3 regions of the Pantoea anthophila genome follow, and region 2 is predicted to be linked to each of the others. Evidence: predicted binding sites of a transcription regulator. Region 2 holds the regulator's gene; each other region holds the start of a gene.
The links. Region 2 encodes ArgR, which controls arginine synthesis, uptake and breakdown. Its sites were predicted from a motif close to ANTGAATAAAAATACANT; they were not measured.
Positions count from the first base shown of each region.

Region 1: a site for ArgR is predicted at 4,145-4,162, ahead of argC (N-acetyl-gamma-glutamyl-phosphate reductase). Genes of this name have one in related genera too.
Region 3: a site for ArgR is predicted at 4,920-4,937, ahead of argF (ornithine carbamoyltransferase). Genes of this name have one in related genera too.

Region 1 covers NZ_CP110473.1:187,296-194,070, forward strand. The annotation lists gene ppc (phosphoenolpyruvate carboxylase) at 1-2,596, opposite strand, end outside; gene argE (acetylornithine deacetylase) at 2,950-4,098, opposite strand; gene argC (N-acetyl-gamma-glutamyl-phosphate reductase) at 4,266-5,270, shown strand; gene argB (acetylglutamate kinase) at 5,285-6,061, shown strand; gene OJ965_RS03445 (argininosuccinate synthase) at 6,086-6,775, shown strand, end outside.
Region 2 covers NZ_CP110473.1:512,466-519,240, reverse strand. The annotation lists gene mdh (malate dehydrogenase) at 1-565, opposite strand, end outside; gene argR (transcriptional regulator ArgR) at 994-1,464, shown strand; gene yhcN (peroxide/acid stress response protein YhcN) at 1,972-2,235, shown strand; gene OJ965_RS05050 (YdgH/BhsA/McbA-like domain containing protein) at 2,310-2,573, shown strand; gene yhcN (peroxide/acid stress response protein YhcN) at 2,665-2,928, shown strand; gene OJ965_RS05040 (barstar family protein) at 2,982-3,251, opposite strand; gene OJ965_RS05035 (NAD-dependent succinate-semialdehyde dehydrogenase) at 3,307-4,758, opposite strand; gene aaeB (p-hydroxybenzoic acid efflux pump subunit AaeB) at 4,872-6,775, opposite strand, start outside.
Region 3 covers NZ_CP110473.1:3,446,531-3,453,305, reverse strand. The annotation lists gene aas (bifunctional acyl-ACP--phospholipid O-acyltransferase/long-chain-fatty-acid--ACP ligase) at 1-493, shown strand, start outside; gene lplT (lysophospholipid transporter LplT) at 490-1,680, shown strand; gene ridA (2-iminobutanoate/2-iminopropanoate deaminase) at 1,734-2,120, opposite strand; gene pyrI (aspartate carbamoyltransferase regulatory subunit) at 2,193-2,657, opposite strand; gene pyrB (aspartate carbamoyltransferase) at 2,670-3,605, opposite strand; gene argF (ornithine carbamoyltransferase) at 3,890-4,897, opposite strand; gene rraB (ribonuclease E inhibitor RraB) at 5,060-5,476, shown strand; gene miaE (tRNA isopentenyl-2-thiomethyl-A-37 hydroxylase MiaE) at 5,533-6,294, shown strand; gene OJ965_RS18595 (OprD family porin) at 6,656-6,775, shown strand, end outside.

The DNA of each region.
Region 1 (6,775 bases), 330 kb from region 2:
GCTCAACGCGCGGATCCGGCTCATCGCCGCGTGCTTCCTGTGCGCGTGAACGATGCAGCAGTTCTGCCTGGAGGACGTTAAGCGGGTCGGTGTAGACGTTACGCAACGCAATTGACTCGGCAATCCACGGCTGGTCGGCCATCAGGTGCGAGTCATTGGCGATGGTCAGCACCGCTTTGATATCGGCATCAAGCTGATCGCGCAACTGCTTGCCCAGCGGCCAGAGGGATTTGTCGACCAGACGCTGATCGTAATACTCTGCCAGCCACAGGTCCGCTTTTGCGAACACCATCTCCAGCATCCCCAGACGGGTAGAGAAGAAAGGCCAGTCACGGCACATCGCCTCCAGCTGATCCTGATGACCTGCCGCCATCGCCTGCTGCAGGGCCGCACCGGCACCCAGCCAGGCAGGCAGCATCAGACGGTTCTGCGTCCAGGCGAAAATCCATGGGATGGCACGCAGCGACTCCACGCCGCCGGTCGGGCGACGTTTAGCCGGGCGTGAGCCGAGCGGTAATTTACCCAGCTCCTGCTCCGGCGTGGCTGAACGGAAGTAGGGAACGAAGTCGGCATTTTCACGCACATAACCCCGATACATCGCACAGGAGTCAGCGGAGAGCTGATTCATGATGTCACGCCATTCGCGTTTTGGCTCCGGCGGTGGCATCAGGTTCGCTTCCAGAATTGCGCCGGTATAGAGCGACAGACTGGCGATGGTGACGGCCGGTAAACCATATTTGAAGCGAATCATCTCGCCCTGTTCGGTGACGCGCAGCCCGCCGCGCAGACTTCCTGGCGGCTGCGACAGCAGCGCGGCATGAGCCGGTGCGCCGCCACGGCCAATACTGCCGCCGCGTCCGTGGAACAGGGTCAGGGAGATGCCCGCTTTCTCGCAGGTTTTGATCAGTGCATCCTGCGCCTGATATTGCGCCCAGCTGGCGGCCATCACACCGGCATCTTTCGCCGAGTCAGAGTAGCCAATCATCACCATCTGTTTGCCCTGAATAAAGCCGCGATACCAGTCGATGCTCAGCAGCTGGCTCATCACATCATTGGCGTTGTTCAGGTCATCCAGAGTTTCAAACAGCGGTGCAACCGGCATCGCATAGCTGATGCCCGCTTCTTTCAGCAGCAGATGCACGGCCAGCACGTCAGACGGGGTTTTCGCCATTGAGATCACGTAGGCGGCGATGGAGCCCTGTGGCGCTTCAGCCGCGACGCGGCAGGTTTCCAGCACTTCACGCGTCTCGTCGCTGGGTTCCCAGCTGCGCGGCAGCAGAGGACGCTTAGAGTTCAGCTCACGGATCAGGAAGGCCTGCTTATCCGCTTCAGACCAGCTTTCATAGTCGCCCAGTCCCAGATAGCGGGTGACTTCGGCAATCGCTTCGGTGTGACGGGTGCTCTCCTGGCGCAGATCGATACGCACCAGCGGCACGCCAAAACATTTCACGCGGCGCAGCGTATCAAGCAGCTGACCGTTGGCGATAATGCCCATGCCGCACTGCTGCAGCGACTGGTAGATGGCAAACAGCGGGTCCCACAGCTGATCGTTGGAGACCAGCAGGTCGGCCGGACGCGGCAGACGCTCGCCTTTCAGGCGATGTTCCAGGAATGACTGCGTGCTCATGAGCTGGCTGCGCAGACGCTTCAGGATCACACGATAAGGTTCGATCGCTTCCGGATCGCCGCTGAGTTCACGGATCTCATCGCTGCACTCCGACATCGACAGCTCGGAGATCAACACGCCGATATCGCGCAGGAACAGGTCAGTGGCTTTCCAGCGGCTCAGCTGCATCACATGACGGGTGATCGACGCCGTCACATTCGGGTTGCCGTCGCGGTCGCCGCCCATCCAGGAGGTGAACCGGACCGGCACGAAATCCACCGGCAGCTTAATGCCAAACGCCTCTTCTACCTGTTCGTTCAGCTCACGCAGAAAGGCGGGAACGCCTTCCCACAGGCTGTTTTCCACTACGGCAAAGCCCCATTTGGCTTCATCGATAGGGGTGGGACGGTATTTGCGGATTTCATCGGTGTGCCATGCCTGCGCGACCAGCTGGCGCAGGCGGCGCATAATCTGGTTACGTTCGTAGTCAGAGACATCGCTGTGGTCGAGCTGTTTCAGGCAGCTGTTAACTTCGACCAGCTTGTGAATCAGGGTACGGCGGGTGATTTCGGTCGGATGCGCGGTCAGCACCAGCTCCAGCGACAGCGACTCAATGGCCGCCAGAATGTCGCTTTCACGGATATCTTTCTGCTGTTTCAGAGTCTCAAAGGTCTTTTTCAGCAGTTCCGGGTGATTCGCCCCTTCGCCACTCTGGGAAATGGTCTGATACTGCTCGGCCACGTTGGTTAGGTTAAGAAACTGGCTGAAGGCGCGTGCAACCGGCAGAAGCTCTTCGTTGGAGAGATTCTGCAGCGTATTGAGCAGTTCTTTACGATGTGTGTCATTGCCTGCACGGGATGACTTGGAGAGCTTACGGATGGCTTCAACCTGGTCGAGGATGTTCTCGCCCAGAGCTTCCTTAATCGTATCCCCGAGCAGTTTGCCGAGCATACTGACATTACTTCGCATTGCGGAATATTGTTCGTTCATTGGACCCTGACACCCTTATCGTCTTGAAAAACTTCTACACCCGACCTTTCAGGCAGCAGAAAAATCGGCAACGTTCTGCTCCCGCTAATCTACAGGGAACCGGCTCCGTTGCCGCCTGTCAGCATTCTGAAACGTTCTGGATAGTCACCCGGTGGGCATAACAACGTCTTTTATCTAGCCACGTAATGTTGCGTTCGTCAAATGCGTTAAAGTGGGCTGAACAGGTCGCTAAATAACGGAAATTCGAAGAATTTATCGGGAACAAAGCGGGATAAGTTATTCTTATTGGTAAATCCCGCAGAATGAGGGGGCATTTTACTGTTACTACAGTGAAATGCCCCATTTACTGTCAATCAGTGACAGAAATGCTGCACAACCTGACTGATAAGCGCCCGTGTCGGCTTAATAAATGCAGTATCAATAAATTCATCTGGCTGATGGGCCTGATTAATGGACCCTGGCCCCAGCACCAGCGTCGGACAGAGCTGCTGAATAAAAGGGGCTTCGGTGCAGTAGTTGACGATTTCGGTCGGCGTGCCCAGCAGTTTTTCCACCACACTCACCAGCTCATGATTCGCCGGACACTCATAGCCGGGAATCGGCGGATGCAGTTCGGCCACCGTGACACGGCCTGGCCAGCGTGCGCTGACCGGAGCCAGCGCCTCGTTAAGCAGCCCATCCAGATCGCTGAGCGACAGGCCCGGCAGCGGACGGATATCCATATGCAGTTCACAGCAGGCGCAGATACGGTTAGCGGCATCACCGCCATGAATATGGCCGAAGTTCATGGTGGGATAAGGGATGGCAAAGCCATCATGGTGATAACGCTCCTGCAGGGTCGTGCGCAGTTGCATCAGATGGGTAATCGACTCATGCATCAGTTCAATGGCGTTCACGCCGCGAGCCGGATCGCTGGAATGACCCGATTTCCCTTCAATACGGATCACATTCGACAGGTGTCCTTTGTGTGCCCGCACCGGCTTGAGTGAGGTGGGTTCACCGATGATGGCGCAGTCGGGGCGCAGCTGCGTCGATTCAGAGAAATATTTCGCGCCGGCCATCGTGGTCTCTTCATCGGCCGTGGCAAGAATATAGAGCGGCTTGCTGAGGGTGCTGACATCCACATCCCGCAGCGTATCGAGAATAAAGGCGAAGAAACCTTTCATGTCTGCCGTGCCCAGGCCATAGAGCTTGTTGTCGTGCTCGGTCAGGGTAAAGGGATCGCGTGTCCAGCGGCCATCATCAAAGGGAACGGTATCGGTATGCCCGGCTAACAGCAGGCCGCCCGCACCGGTTCCGGTCCGCGCCAGCATATTAAATTTATTGCGGGTGCCGGGTACAGGCTGCACTTCCACGCTGAAGCCGAGGTCACGAAACCAGCCTGCCAGCAAATTGATTAAAGTTTCATTACTCTGATCCAGAGCCGCATCGGTTGCGCTGATCGACGGTGTGGCGATTAACTGGCGGTAGAGTTCAATAAAAGGCGGTAATTTTGTCTTCACTGTTGACGGTCCTTGGGTTAGGATGTATCCATATTCATGCATTAATAGTGAATAAAAATACATTAACGTCCTCTGCAAGGAAACCTTAAATCACTGCAGAAGACTGAGTGGGTTACGGGGCAAGGCCGCGGCCCGGGACGTGCGACTGTAAAAGGGGTTACAGCCTGATGTTGAATACGCTGATCGTTGGTGCCAGTGGTTATGCTGGAGTAGAGCTTGCCACCTTCCTGAATCGTCATCCACATATCAACATAACCGCTTTAGCGGTTTCGGCGCAAAGCCCTGATGCAGGTAAGCGCTTGTCTGATCTTCATCCGCAGCTGAAAGGCGTGGTGGATCTTCCGCTGCAGCCACTGAGCAGCGCGGCGGAGTGGGCAGACAAAGTGGATGTGGTCTTTCTGGCGACGGCGCATGAAGTCAGCCACGATCTGGCTCCGGAATTTCTTAAGGCGGGTTGTGTGGTGTTCGACCTGTCGGGCGCTTTCCGGGTCAATGACGCTGAGTTCTACACCCGCTTCTATGGCTTCACCCATCAGCATGGCGACTGGCTGGACAAAGCCGTTTACGGCCTGGCGGAATATCAGCATGAAAACATCCAGCAGGCGCAGCTGGTGGCCGTGCCGGGTTGCTATCCGACCGCCGCGCAGCTGGCGCTGAAACCGCTGGTGGATGCCGGACTGCTAAACGACGCGCAGTGGCCGGTCATCAATGCCACCAGTGGCGTGAGCGGTGCCGGCCGTAAAGCCAATGTCGGCACCAGCTTCTGCGAAGTGAGCCTGCAGCCTTACGGCCTGTTCAATCATCGTCATCATCCGGAGATTGTGGCCCACCTTGGCACCCCGGTGATCTTCACACCACATCTGGGCAGCTTCCCGCGCGGTATCCTGGCGACCATTACCTGCCGTCTGAAAGCGGGTGTCAGCCGCGAAGATATTGCCGCCGTTTTCCATCGCGCCTATGACAATAAGCCGCTGGTGCGTTTCTATGACCAGGGTGTGCCGGCGCTGAAAGCCGTCGTGGGCCTGCCTTACTGCGACATCGGATTTGAGACGCAGGGCGAGCATCTGATTGTCGTGGCAGCCGAAGACAATCTGCTGAAGGGTGCGGCATCACAGGCGGTGCAGTGCCTGAACATCCGGTTCGGCTTCCCAGAAACGCAGTCACTGATTTAACGGACAAATAAACCATGACCAATCCATTGATTATCAAACTGGGCGGTGTGCTGCTGGACAGCGAAGAAGCGCTGGCCCGCTTGTTTGAAGCGCTGCTGAAATATCGCAGCACCCATCAGCGTCCACTGATCATTGTCCACGGCGGCGGTTGCCTGGTGGACGAGCTGATGAAAAAGCTGTCGCTGCCGGTGATGAAGAAAAATGGCCTGCGCGTCACCCCAGCCGATCAGATCGACATCATTACCGGTGCGCTGGCGGGAACCGCCAATAAAACGCTGCTGGCCTGGGCGAAAAAATCGGGCATCAACGCGGTTGGCCTCTGCCTGGGTGATGCGGGCATCGTGAATGTCACCGCCTTCGATCCGGAACTTGGCCATGTGGGCCACGCCATGCCAGGCGATCCGGCACTGCTGAATACGCTGCTGGCGGCGGGTTACATGCCGGTGGTGAGCTCTATTGGCATCACTGAGGGCGGCGAACTGATGAACGTCAACGCCGATCAGGCTGCGACGGCACTGGCTTCAACGCTGGGCGCGGATTTAGTTCTGCTCTCCGACGTGAGTGGTATTCTCGACGGCAAAGGTCAGCGCATCGAAGAGATGACCGCTGACAAAGCGGAGCAGCTGATCACCCAGGGCATTATTACCGATGGCATGATTGTGAAAGTGCACGCGGCGCTGGATGCCGCGCGTACGCTGGGCCGCCCGGTCGATATCGCCAGCTGGCGTCACGCTGAGCGGCTGCCTGACCTGTTTAACGGCGTGTCGATTGGCACCCGGATTCTCGCTTAACGACTCTGATTCAAGGATTACGAAATGCAAACGCAAAACATCAAAAAAATCGTTCTGGCTTACTCCGGTGGTCTTGATACCTCGGCAATCATTCCATGGCTGAAAGAGAACTACGGTGGCTGTGAAGTGGTCGCTTTTGTGGCGGATATCGGTCAGGAGCGTGGCGATCTGGAAGGTGTTGAGAAGAAAGCGCTGCAGTCTGGCGCCTCGGAATGCCACGTTGTGGATCTGCGTGAAGAGTTTATCAGCGACTACGTTTACCCGGTGCTGCAGACCGGTGCGCTCTATGAAGGCACCTATCTGCTCGGCACCTCGATGGCCCGTCCTATCATCGCGAAAGCGCAGGTTGAGCTGGCACTGAAAGTAGGCGCGGATGCGCTGTGCCACGGTGCAACCGGTAAAGGGAATGACCAGGTGCGTTTCGAAACCACCTATACCGCCCTGGCACCGCAACTGAAAGTGGTTGCCCCGTGGCGTGAATGGAACCTGCGTTCGCGTGAAGCGCTGCTGGACTACCTGAAAGAGCGCAATATCCCGACCACCGCCTCACTGGAAAAGATCTACAGCCGTGATGAAAACGCCTGGCACATCTCTACCGAAGGCGGCGTGCTGGAGAGCCCGGCCAATGCGCCGAATAAAGATTGCTGGGTCTGGACCGTCGATCCGCTGGAGGCGCCCGATCAGCCTGAAGAGGTGACCGTGACCGTCGAAAAA
Region 2 (6,775 bases):
CCTGAGAGAGCAGCGGCAGAATGGTCACGCCAGAGTGGCCGCCAATCACCGGCACTTCAACCTGGTCAGGCTGCTTGCCTTTCAGCGCCGCGACAAAAGTATTGGCGCGAATGATATCCAGCGTGGTGACGCCAAACAGACGGTTCTTATCGTAGACGCCATGCTTTTTCAGCACTTCCGCCGCGATAGCAACGGTGGTGTTGACGGGGTTAGTGATCACCCCGATCAGGGCTTTCGGCGCGGTTGCCGCCACCTGTTCTATCAGGTTACGGACGATACCGGCGTTAACATTAAACAGGTCCGCACGATCCATACCGGGTTTGCGTGCGACACCTGCTGAAATCAGGACCACGTCGGCACCTTTCAGGGCTGGCGTCGCGTCTTCTCCGCTGAACCCTTCAATAGTGACGGCAGTGGGAATATGGCTGAGATCAACGGCAACACCCGGTGTCACCGGGGCGATGTCATACAGTGAGAGTGCTGAACCTGCCGGAAGCTGGGTTTTGAGCAGAAGTGCGAGCGCCTGGCCTATGCCGCCAGCGGCACCGAGAACGGCAACTTTCATTCTTGACTCCTTATTAAGGTGGGGCAGAGATGGGCCGAAATTCTATCTGTGTAAGACCTTAATCAACTGCTCAGGCGATAATGATAATCCGCTGTTAATTCTACGTGTTTTCACACTTAATCGCCGGATTCAAAAGTTACTTATCATGTCGCCTGAATGACCGACAACCGTGCCGTCGTCAGACAGAGAACGGCTATGTTCGTTTTCTGTTACTACACCACCAATAGTATAACAACTTTGCAACCTTCGCCTTTCGGGGCTGTGACAGGGGTTTTGGTCTGAAGGGATTTATTTGCTATTATCGCCGCCCGCTAGCCGCCCGAACCCTGCTCATCAATCGACCGATTGCATAAAAATGCATTTAAATGCATAATCACCACTCTGCCGCGGGCGGATGCGCGGTTATTCTTTCTATTTATTGGTAACCTATGCGAAACCCATCGAAACAAGACGATCTGATCAAGGCTTTCAAGGCCTTATTAAAAGAAGAAAAATTCAGTTCCCAGGGCGAAATTGTTCAGGCGCTTCAGGATGAGGGCTTTGAAAATATCAATCAGTCCAAAGTCTCGCGGATGCTGACCAAGTTTGGCGCAGTGCGCACCCGTAATGCCAAAATGGAAATGGTCTATTGCCTGCCTGCCGAGCTGGGTGTGCCGACGACCACCAGCCCGTTAAAAAACCTGGTGCTGGATATCGACTACAACGATGCGCTGGTGGTCATTCACACCAGTCCGGGCGCAGCACAGCTGATTGCACGCCTGCTGGATTCATTAGGAAAGTCGGAAGGAATTCTTGGCACCATTGCCGGGGATGACACCATCTTTATTACCCGTGCGCGTGACTTCACGGTCAAGCAACTGCATAGCGCGATCCTCAACCTGTTTGAACAGGAACTCTGATCGCTGACTGGCGGCCGGCCATCCTGCGCCTGGTCGTCAGTTCATCTCTCTGCCGCGCTTTCTCTGCGGTTTGCGCTTCTCCTCTTCCCGTTACGCGCTCCTCTCGTGACTGCCGTTCTGCGAGGCTTGCCCCCGTTTTCAGGCAGCAGGCTGGTGGTCAGATAGCGTCGTCTGCTTCACCTTTTGCGCTATTTTACACTGCTTTACATCACTAATCCGGCCGCATTGCCCGGATCCAGATCAAACACCAGCCCGATATACCACCTTCTTTCGCACGAAACGTTAAAGTCATTTATCCCCTTGTTTCTGCTGTTAAAACACGCTCAAAGCTCATTTTTCACCCTGTTTTTATAACGTCCGGTTATTAAAAGTAGCCATAAGGATAAAGAATCACAAAAAAACATTATTAGCGCGGTATTAATTTCTGACGTTATTAGTCCTATACTTATTTTCGTGATGCAAATCACACTAACTAAAAAGATAAAAACAGACGACGAGGAAAATTTCATGAACGTAAAAACTACCATCGCTGCTCTTAGCGTGCTCTCTGCCCTGTCATTCGGTGCTGTGGCAGCAGAATCTATCACCGCCTCTCAGGCACAGGATCTGCAGGCTGTCGGCACCATCAGTGTCAGCGGTGTAGCGGGCTCACCGATGGATATCCGACAGAAACTGAGCGACAAAGCCGATCAGCAGGGCGCAAAAGCCTATCGCGTCATTGAGGCTTACAACAACGGCAATTATCACGCGACCGCCGCGCTCTATAACTAAGGCGTCGCCCCACTCCGGCTGATGCGATAAGCCGCGTGCCGGAGAGCGTAAGCAGAATTTCAGGAGAGCAGAAAATGAAAACCAAACTTGCCATCGCTGCACTGAGCATCGCCCTGTTTTCAGCAGGTGCCAGTGCCGCCAGCCTGGTTTCTAATGAACAGGCGCAGGGTTTGCAGTCAATGAACCAGACCATCAGCATTGCGGGCCGTAACGGCGACCAGACGCATATCCGTCAGGTTCTGTCGGAGAAAGCGGATGCGCAGGGCGCAAGCCACTATCGCATCATCGAAAACAACCAGGACAACACCTGGCATGTGACCGCTGAGCTGTATAAATAATTCACTGTGATGACGCCTTGTGGCGTTGAAAATATCGACGACCCGCACCAATGATTAACCGCAGGTTGTTGAATGTAATGAGGAGACGAACATGAACATCAAAACAACCATCGCTACAGTCAGTCTGCTTTCCGTTATGGCTTTCGGCGCTTCCGCCGCGCAGCTGGTAACCGGCGATCAGACGCAGAACCTGCAGCCTGCGGGCACCGTAACCATCAGTGGTACCGCGGGTGCACCGATGGATTATCGCGCTGAACTGTCTCAGAAAGCCGATGAACAGGGTGCCAGCGCCTATAAAGTGATCGAGGCGCGTACCGGTGATAACTACCACATCACCGCACAGCTTTATAAGTAATTCCTCGTCACTATCATGACGAACCCTTTGGCCCCGCTCGCCGGGGCCTTTTTTCATCTGACGTTAAAGTGAAGCTGACCTTCCAGCTCCTCTTCAGCTTCATCAAAGAGTAAAATCAGGGCCCCATAACGCCGTCGCTGTCCTCTGCCCAGATTGATGAACTCAATCTCCAGCGGCATCGGGAGCAGATCCCCCGTCACCACATCCCATAACCCATCCAGATCGCAGATGCGACGCTCATCCAGCGCGAATCGCTCGCTAAACTGGCGGAAAAAATGGGCCTGGTCGACAATTTCATTAAAATCAAAACGCTCGGTTTTCATGCTGACGGCTCCCATGCTCCGTCTGCGGGCGACCTTCGCCGCCCGTGCCCTTCTGCTAGCCCAAACCGCCCAGATGCAGCGCTTTGACCTCCAGATACTCTTCCATGCCGAGTACCGAACCCTCACGGCCCAGACCCGACTCTTTAACGCCGCCAAAGGGTGCCAGCTCGGTTGAAACGGCACATTCGTTAATGCCGATCATGCCACTTTCCAGCGCCGCTGAAACGCGGAACACCCGCTGCAGATTCTGCGTGTAGAAGTAGGCGGCCAGGCCAAATGGCGTATCATTGGCGCGGCGGATCACCTCATCTTCATCATCGAAGCGGAAGCAGGCGGCAACCGGGCCAAAGGTCTCTTCCTGAGCGAGCTGCATCCCTTCGTGTGCTTCGGCGATCACGGTTGGCTGCCAGAAGTTGCCGCCCAGCGCATGGCGCTCGCCGCCGGCCAGCAGTTTGCCGCCTTTTGCCAGCGCGTCATTGACGTGCTGTTCCACTTTCTCCACCGCCGACGCTTCAATCAATGGCCCGACAATCACGCCCTCATCCAGACCATTACCCACCTTAAGCCTGTTCACCTCTGCGGCCAGCTGCGTGGTGAAACGATCGTAAACACTGTTGTGGATGTAGAAACGGTTCACGCTGACGCACACCTGACCCGCATTGCGGAATTTGTTCGCAATTGCACCCTGTACGGCGGCATCGATGTCGGCATCGTCAAAGACGATGTAAGGCGCGTTACCGCCCAGCTCCATGGACACTTTCTTCATGGTTTCGGCCGCATTGCGCATCAGCAGCTTGCCCACCTGGGTTGAACCGGTGAACGAAATCTTCCGCACCGCTTTGCTGGCCATAATGGCGTCGCTGATGGCATGGGTGTCACCCGCTACCGCGTTCAGCACGCCATCCGGGACGCCAGCCTGTTTCGCCAGGGCCAGCAGGGCAAAGGCGGAGAGTGGGGTGTTATTAGCGGGTTTGATGATCCCGGTACAGCCTGCGGCCAGTGCGGGTCCCAGCTTGCGGGTCAGCATCGCCATCGGGAAGTTCCATGGTGTGATGGCCGCCACAACGCCAATCGGTTCACGGGTGGCCAGGATGCGGGAACCCGCTTTGGCGGGCGGAATGATCTCGCCATTGGCTCGCTTCGCCTGTTCGGCAAACCACTGGATAAAACTGGCGGCATACTCCACTTCACCCTCCGCCTCTTTCAGCGGCTTACCCTGTTCCGTCGTCATCAGTTCGGCCAGCCAGCGTTTGTTCTCAATGATGAGCTGGTACCAGCGAGTGAGAATCTCAGCACGCGCTTTTGCCGTCTGCGCACGCCAGGCGGGAAAGGCGCGTTCTGCTGCGGCGATCGCCTGTTCCGTTTCAGCCTTGCCCGCTTTTGCGACCTGCGCAATGACCTCGCCGGTTGCCGGATTGGTTACGTCAAAGGTGGATGCCGCCGGGTGCCACTGGCCGTCTGCCAGATAGCCGGTCTGAAACAGCTCGCTCTGTTGCAGTGATGTCATTGATTCGCTCCTGTCAGTTTTACGCTTCCGTCTGAAGAGTATAGTTGGCAAAAGCGACAGGTTTTGTGACGGGCGGGGATTGGGCAGGCCGCTGCGGATCGCAGCGGCCAGATTCAGATTTGGATGAGCGTGTTCTGGTACTTATCCAGCATCACGGCCAGGCGTTTTACCGGTTCCGTAACGCTGACAGGCGCCTCGTAATGGACCAGTTTCTCCTGATAGAGATCCAGCTCTTTCAGCAGGCGTTCAAAATAGTAGCGCCGCTTGTCATCGCTGCTGGCAGAGATGACCCGGTCAGCGGTATAGCGCAGCTGCCGGTGATAAGCAGAGAGATCCGCGTTGATCGGAATGTCTGCGTCACGCAACCGCTGATGACCGATGATCAGCGTCAGGGCAATACGGTATTTATTGATATCGCCCGGAAACAGGTTCAGCAGCAGAAACAGTTGCTGATAGAGGGCCGGCAGATGGTTTTCACGCCGACGCGCCTGATTAGTCGTCATGGCCGAAACCGCCGCATACATAAAGCGGTTCAGCAGCTTACGGCCGGTGCGGGCCTTCGATTTGTCTCGAATCAGCAGGATAACCATCATCGCCACAAAGCAGCCGATGACCTGGCCGAGCACATTGTCGAGAAAAACGTTGATGTGGAACTGCATCGGATTATCGAGAACCAGCACGTTAAGCGTGCCGATCAGCGCCCCCAGTGTGCCGAGCTGACGCCGCTGAATGAAGATGCCACCGATAAAGCCCAGCAGGCCGATGGCGATGCAGAGCAGCAGTGCGCTCTGCTGGGTCGAGGGGAGCACATACATAAAGTAGAGCGCGCCCAGCGGCACCGCAACCGTCATGCCGTAGAGAAAATCTTTTGCCATCATCAGTGGATTAGGCATCCGCATCGCCAGCGCAGTGATAACCGCCAGCATGACCATACAGCCGCTGCCCGACGTCCAGCCGGTGTAGAGCCAGAACAGGGAACCCAGCGCGGTCGCCACAAAGGTGCGGATACCGTTGATCATCGCATGGTGTGTTTCGGCGGAGCGCGCCTGAATCACCACCTCGCGCTGCAGGATCTCCTCCTCCAGCGACGTGATCCGGCTGTTACTTCGGATGCCTTTCAGCAGCAGCAGATATTCCGTCGCGGCACCCACCCAGCTACTCAGCGTCACCGGGGCCGTTTTATCTCTGGCCCCCATCACCCGCCGCATCACCTTCATCCGCTTGTGCACCTCGTCAACCGTCGTGGCGGGCTTCTCAATCATCAGGCGATACTGAGGGGGGATGTAGTCCGGACGCGAATTCTGGATCAGAAAGGTTTCGGCTGCCTGCGTAATCAGGGTCAGCGACAGGGTATTAAGCATCTGCAGCCGGCGGTTACTGTTCTTCCAGCGTGACGACTCCATCATCAGCTGGCTGCGCATGCTGTTAAGGGCGGTGGTGCGCCGGACCAGCGCGCTCCAGGCTTTATCGACCTCCTCTTTGTCACCGTGGGCGACGCAGAGCTGCAGCAGCTGATAGTGCGCCACCAGCAGCGAGTCGACCTCCGCATCGATCACTTTTTTGATCGAGCGTGGTGAGAAGATCATGTCGGCCAGAATGGCACACAGAATGCCGAGCACGATTTCACTGCAGCGCTCGACCGCATATTGCGGCACCAGGGTCAGACCACCGCTGGCGTCAGCGGTCACCACGATAATCAGCGCGGTGTAGCCCGCCAGTCCCAGTGCGTAAGAGTTTTCAACTTTGATCAGCGAAGAGAGCCAGACGCAGAGCCCTGCCCAGATGCAGCACAGCAGCAGCATCACAACCGGCGCACGAACGGTCGCGATCATGATGGTCAGCGCGGCGATACAGCCGATAAAGGTCCCGATAATACGCAAAACGCCACGGTAGCGAAGCGCCCCCGAATAGGGATCGCCCCCCGCTGCAAACGCGGTGCCGCCCGCCACAATACCGGCAGTCATCACCGCCCAGCGCGGCGTTTCGAGGTTGAAGTGAAAGCCGACCATCAGCGCTA
Region 3 (6,775 bases), 970 kb from region 2:
CGGACGGCTGCAGCTGCGCGGGCCAAACGTGATGAAGGGCTATCTGCGGGTCGAAAATCCTGGCGTACTGGAAGCACCGGTCGCTGACGATGGCGAAGGCAATAGGGAAGCGGGCTGGTATGACACCGGCGATATCGTCAGCTTCGATGAAGGCGGCTTCTGCCAGATTCAGGGCCGTGCCAAACGCTTTGCCAAGATTGCCGGTGAGATGGTGTCGCTGGAGATCGTCGAGCAGATCGCCCTGAAGGCGTCGCCGGACAAACAGCACGCCGCCTCACTGCGTCCCGATGGGCAGCGCGGCGAAGCGCTGGTGCTCTTCACCACCGACGCTGAACTGGCGCGCGACACGCTGCAGAAAGCGGCACGCGAGCTGGGCGCGCCGGATCTGGCGCTGCCGCGCGACATCCGGGTGGTGAAACAGCTGCCGCAGCTCGGCAGCGGCAAACCTGACTATGTGACGCTGAAAAAGATGGCGGAAGAGGAGCAGACATGAGCCCTGATCGCACTGCACCGTTGATGTCACGCGGCATGATCGCCGTGATTGTCGCCCAGTTCTTTTCCGCCTTCGGCGATAACGCGCTGCTGTTTGCCACGCTGGCGCTGCTGAAAAGCCAGTTCTATCCCGACTGGAGCCAGCCGATCCTGCAGATGCTCTTTGTCGCGGCCTACATTCTGCTGGCGCCTTTTGTCGGTCAGGTGGCGGACAGCATGGCAAAAGGGCGGGTGATGATGCTCGCCAACAGCCTGAAGCTGCTTGGGGCGCTGACCATCTGCTTCGGCTTCAATCCGTTCATCGGCTATACCCTGGTCGGCGCGGGGGCGGCCGCCTACTCCCCGGCCAAATATGGCATCCTGGGTGAGATTACCCACGGCGAGAAGCTGGTGAAAGCCAACGGGCTGATGGAGGGCTCGACCATCGCCGCCATTCTGCTCGGCTCGGTGGCGGGCGGAATGCTGGCGGACTGGCATCTGCTGGCGGCGCTGGGGATCTGTGCGCTCACCTACGGCATTGCGGTCGCCGCGAACCTCTTTATCCCGAAACTGCAGGCGGCGCGGCCAGGCCAGAGCTGGCGGCCGGGCGTCATGGTGCGCCGCTTTTTCGATGCCGTTGGGCTGCTGTGGCGCGACGCAGAGACGCGCTTCTCGCTGCTCGGCACCAGCCTCTTCTGGGGCGCTGGCGTGACATTGCGTTTCCTGCTGGTGCTGTGGGTGCCGGTGGCGCTGGGCATCAGCGACAACACCACTCCCACCACCCTGAATGCGATGGTGGCGATCGGAATTGTGCTGGGAGCGGCGGCGGCGGCGAAGCTGGTGACGCTGGAGACGGTGCGCCGCTGCATGCCCGCGGGCGTCCTGATTGGCGTGATGGTCGTCGTCTTCTCGCTGCAGCATTCGCTGGTCAGCGCCTATCTCCTGCTGATGCTGATTGGCGCGCTGGGCGGTTTCTTTGTGGTGCCGCTGAACGCGCTGCTGCAGGCGCGGGGCAAAGAGAGCGTCGGTTCCGGCAACGCGATTGCGGTGCAGAATCTCGGTGAGAACAGCGCGATGCTGGTGATGCTGGGGCTCTATACGCTGGCGATAAAGGCGGGTGCGCCTGCTGTCGCAACGGGCGTCGGGTTTGGCGTGCTGTTTGCGCTGGCGATAGCCGTACTGTGGCTGTGGCGACCGGCTAAGCGTTAAGCGCGTCACCGCCTCTCTCCGGCCTGCGCGGCGGAGAGAGGCGGACGAACGAATCAGCGACGGACCGCGATCGCTTCGATTTCAATCTTCACATCTTTTGGCAGACGCGCCACTTCGACACAGGAACGCGCCGGGAAGTGTGCGTCATGCTCGGTGAAAAACGCCTCGTAGGTGGCGTTGACCGTGGCAAAATCATTCAGGTCCTTCACGAACACCGTGGTTTTCACGATATCGCCCACCTTCAGGCCCGCCGCTTCCACAATCGCCTTCACATTCTCCAGCGACTGACGCGCCTGTGCGGCAATGTCATCCGCCACCTGGCCGGTCACCGGATCGACCGGGATCTGACCTGAGGTGATGATCATGCTGCCCAGATCAACACCCTGAACATAGGGACCGATCGCGGCAGGGGCTTTCTCAGTACTGATTTCACGGGACATCATGGCTCCTTTAATTATGTCGTCAGGCGGCGGTGCCGCCGGTGTTGCCCATTATAAGGTCGGGCAGGGCGATTACCAGTGACCCAGCACCACGTGGCGGGCGAACTCTTTTTCGCAATATTTGCATTTGAGATGCACATCGTCGGCGCGCTGCTTCACGGCAAAACTGGAGAAGACCGGCTCGCTGCGGCTGATGCAGTTGCTGTTGGGACAGGTCAGCACCCGCTCGATGCGATCCGGCAGCGTCGGGGCGATCTTGGCCACCACTTCATAGTCGTCGATGCGGTTAACCGTGGCATCGGGCGCATAGACCGCCAGCTGATTGATCTGATCGTCGGTGAGAAAGGTGTTTTCAATCTTGATCAGATCTTTGCGGCCCATCTCGCCCGACGGCAGATTCAGGCCGATGGTGATGCGCTGGTCGGTTTCGGTCAGCCGGAACAGAGAGAGCAGCTTAAAGCCGATCTGTGCCGGAATGTGGTCGATGACCGTGCCGCGTTTGATCGCTTCAACCTGCAATTTGTTGTCCTGAGTCATGATGAGATCTCCTTACAGGGCGAGTTCGCTGTTTAAAACCAGTGCCAGCAGAGCCTGGCGTGCATAGATGCCGTTACCCGCCTGCTGGAAATACCAGGCGTAAGGGGTGCTGTCGACATCGGTGGTGATTTCGTCGATGCGCGGCAGCGGGTGCAGCACTTTCATGTTGTTCCGTGCCGTAGCGAGATCGCCGGCGCGGAGGATGAACTGCGCTTTGACGTTGGCATATTCAGACGGATCGAGCCGCTCTTTCTGCACCCGCGTCATGTAAAGAATATCGAGCTGCGGCATGACCTCTTCAAAGCTGTCGTGACGTGACCAGGGGATACTTTTCTCGTCCAGCATGTCGGTGATATAGGCGGGCATCGCCAGCGCATCGGGCGCGATAAAGAAGAAGCGGTTGCCATCAAACTTCGCCAGCGCCTGGGTCAGGGAGTGCACGGTGCGGCCATATTTCAGATCCCCCACCATCGCCACGTTCAGGTTATTCAGGCGGCTCTGGGTCTCCTGGATGGTGAAGAGGTCGAGCAGGGTCTGGGTCGGATGCTGGTTGGCCCCGTCACCGGCGTTCAGAATCGGGATGCCGCCGGAAAACTCCGTCGCCAGCCGCGCCGCGCCCTCCTGCGGATGACGCATCACAATCGCATCCACATAGGTGCCGATGACGGAAATGGTGTCGGCCAGGGTTTCGCCTTTTTTGCCCAGTGACGTGTTGCTGCCGTCAGCAAAGCCCACCGCTGACGCCCCCAGACGGTGAATCGCGGTTTCAAACGACAGGCGGGTGCGGGTCGAGGCCTCAAAGAAGCAGCTGGCAATCACCTTGTGCTTCAGCAGTTCCGGCTGCGGATGGGCTTTCAGCTGAGCGGCGGTGTGCAGCGCCAGCTCCAGCTCTTCACGACTGAGGTCGTTAATTGAAATGATGTGCTTGCGGTATAGCGGGTTAGCCATAACTCTCTCCTCTGCGCGGCCGGATTGCGGACAAAAAAAAGCCCCTGCTTAAGGGGCTTTTTTATGATCGGGTCGATGACCGAAAGAAACAGCAGCACCGCCTGCGGTCAGGCGTGATGGCGCGTCAAATTGTCCGCTGTGCTGTCGCATATTTCCTCCGGCAAATTGGGGCGCATTATACCCGTTCGCGGTGGCGCAGCAAGGGAAAACGTTTGCGCTGCGGAGAGGGCCGGGGCGGCAGGTGGGCGACAACCTGTGGCGTCAGCCCGCCTGTCGCCGGACGATCAGCGCTGGCCCAGCGTGGCCACCATCACCGCTTTGATGGTGTGCATCCGGTTCTCGGCCTGGTCGAAGACAATGCTGTGTGCCGACTCAAACACCTCGTTGCTCACCTCCATGCCGTTAGGCAGATCGTACTGTTCCGCCATCTGCTGACCCAGCGTGGTCTGATCGTCATGGAAAGCGGGCAGGCAGTGCAGGAATTTCACCTGCGGGTTGCCGGTCAGATCGAGCATCGCCCGGTTAACCTGATAGTCACGCAGCAGGGCGATACGCTCTGCCCAGACCTCTTTGGCTTCGCCCATCGACACCCAGACATCGGTGTAGATGAAGTCTGCGCCTTTGACGCCGTCGGCAATATTGTCGGTGAGGGTGATGGTACCGCCGGTCTGACGGGCGACCTCACGGCACTCAGCCACCAGTTGCGCCTCGGGCCAGCAGCTTTCCGGGGCCACCAGGCGCAGATCCAGTCCGGTCAGCGCCGCCGCTTCCAGCATGGTGTTACCCATGTTGTTGCGTGCGTCACCGACATAGACCAGCGTCATGTCGCTGAGTTTTTTGCCCGGCAGGTGCTCCTGCATGGTCAGCAGGTCGGCCAGCAGCTGGGTCGGGTGAAATTCGTCTGTCAGGCCGTTCCAGACCGGCACACCGGCATGTTCCGCCAGCGTTTCAACCAGCGCCTGACCGTAACCGCGATACTGGATGCCATCGTACATCCGGCCCAGCACCCGCGCCGTGTCGCGCATCGACTCTTTATGGCCGATCTGGCTGCCACTCGGGCCGAGATAAGTGACGTTAGCACCCTGATCGTAAGCGGCAACTTCGAAAGAGCATCGGGTACGGGTCGAGTCTTTTTCGAAGATGAGCGCGATGTTTTTGCCTTTCAGGTACTGCACTTCGCTGGCGCTTTTTTTCGCCTGCTTTAATTCAGCGGAAAGGGTAAGCAGGTGATCCATTTCGGCGGGGGTAAAATCCAGAAGCCTGAGGAAATGGCGCTGATACAGCTGACTCATACAACACTCCGGTAATCATTAAAGTGAATTAAAATTCAATCTAACCGTATGAATATGCATTTTCAAGAGCGGGTGCCAATAAACTTGTCGTTTTGTGTAGTGGCGCGACAGGCAGTGTGGGAAAATAGCGGTTTATTGCCGAACTCAGAGAGGAACATCGTTATGGCATATGAAGCATTGCTGGAAGAGCAGCGTGAAGAGACGCGGCAGATTATCGAAGAACTGCTGGAGGATGGCAGCGATCCCGATGCGCTCTATACCATCGAGCACCATCTCTCATGCAATAATTTTGATTCGCTGGAAAAAGCGGCCGTTGACGCCTTTAAGCTGGGTTATGAAGTGACCGAGCCGGAAGAGCTGGAGCTGGAAGATGGCACGACCGTCATGTGCGTTGACATCCTCAGCGAATCGGCGCTGAAAGCGGAACTGATCGATGTGCAGGTTGAGCAGCTGGTTAACCTGGTCGGTAAATACAACGTCGATTATGACGGCTGGGGCACCTATTTCGAAGATCCCGATGCCGAAGAGGAAGATGACGACGCTATCGACGATGAAGATGATGATGGTGTTCGCCACTAAGTCGCCCGGGCGGAGCCCTCTCCGCCTCTTACCTTCTCCTGCTCTGTTCTGACATCATGAATTACGCACCGCTACTCGAACCGATCTGTCAGTTTCTGCACTGCCGCACGCCGCAAGCCTGGATTGATGAGGCGCGCAAGCCGGAAAACCTGACCCTGCTGCTGACCGACCATCTGGTGTGCGAACTGAAAGCCGCGCAGACCGCGGTGTGGTTAATCCGTAAGTATGTGGCCGACAAGCCGAGCGGCGAGGCGATTCTCGCCTGGCTGAAGCCCTATGAAGACTTCATCTTCCGCGAAGATGGCGACAGCGACTTTATCAATGCCCATAAAAATCTGACCAAACGCATCATCGTGCGCAATGCGCTGCCCTGGGCCGATGAGCTGGTGGAAAAGATGGTGCTGCTGATTAAAGAGGAGCTGCATCACTTCTATCAGGTGTGGGAGATTATGCAGTCACGCGGACTGGTCTATCAGAAGATCACCTCCAGCCGCTATGCAAAATCTCTGCTGCGTGAGGTGATCACCCATGAGCCGGAAACGCTGGTGGATAAGCTGATTTGCGGCGCTTACATTGAGGCGCGATCCTGCGAACGTTTTGCCAGTCTGGCTCCCTGGCTGGATGATGAGCTGGCGAAGTTCTATCTGTCGCTTCTCCGCTCCGAGGCGCGCCACTATCAGGATTACCTGACGCTGGCTGCGCAGATCGCGGCAAAAGATATCGCGCCACGGGTGCAGGCGATTGGCCGGGTCGAGGCGAAGCTGATTAGCGAGCCGGACACGGAGCTGCGTTTTCACAGCGGCGTACCCGCCTGGTGAATCCCTGAGGGCACCCTGATCGGGGTGTCTCTTTTTCTGATTGGGTGATCGCGTTTATATTTCCTGCGTGGCGCTGTTTTAAATAACGCGCTGTGTAACGCTTTATTTTAAATCACGCTGGCAGACAAAGATATTTTGTGCCACCTATCACATAACGGCTTTTTTACGCTGACTTTCCGCCCTTAAATAAATATAGTCCCGGAGTCAGTGCGGGATTGTTATTTTTTTAAGCAAAACCCGACTCGCTGCCCTTTTTAACAGAGGGCAGTGGGTCGGGTTTTTTTATGGGTTAACGGCACCAGGTCACCCTTATTGTCATGGGGTGACGGATTTTTAATATCGCCAGGTGAAGGACTTCATAATGAAAGGAAAACGTTATTCTCTGTTATTTGTTTCGCTATTTTTGACCCTTTGCTGGGGAAATGTTAATGCGTCTGGCATTCAGACCTCCTCCGGATTATGGCGTGACGCTGCGCTCGAT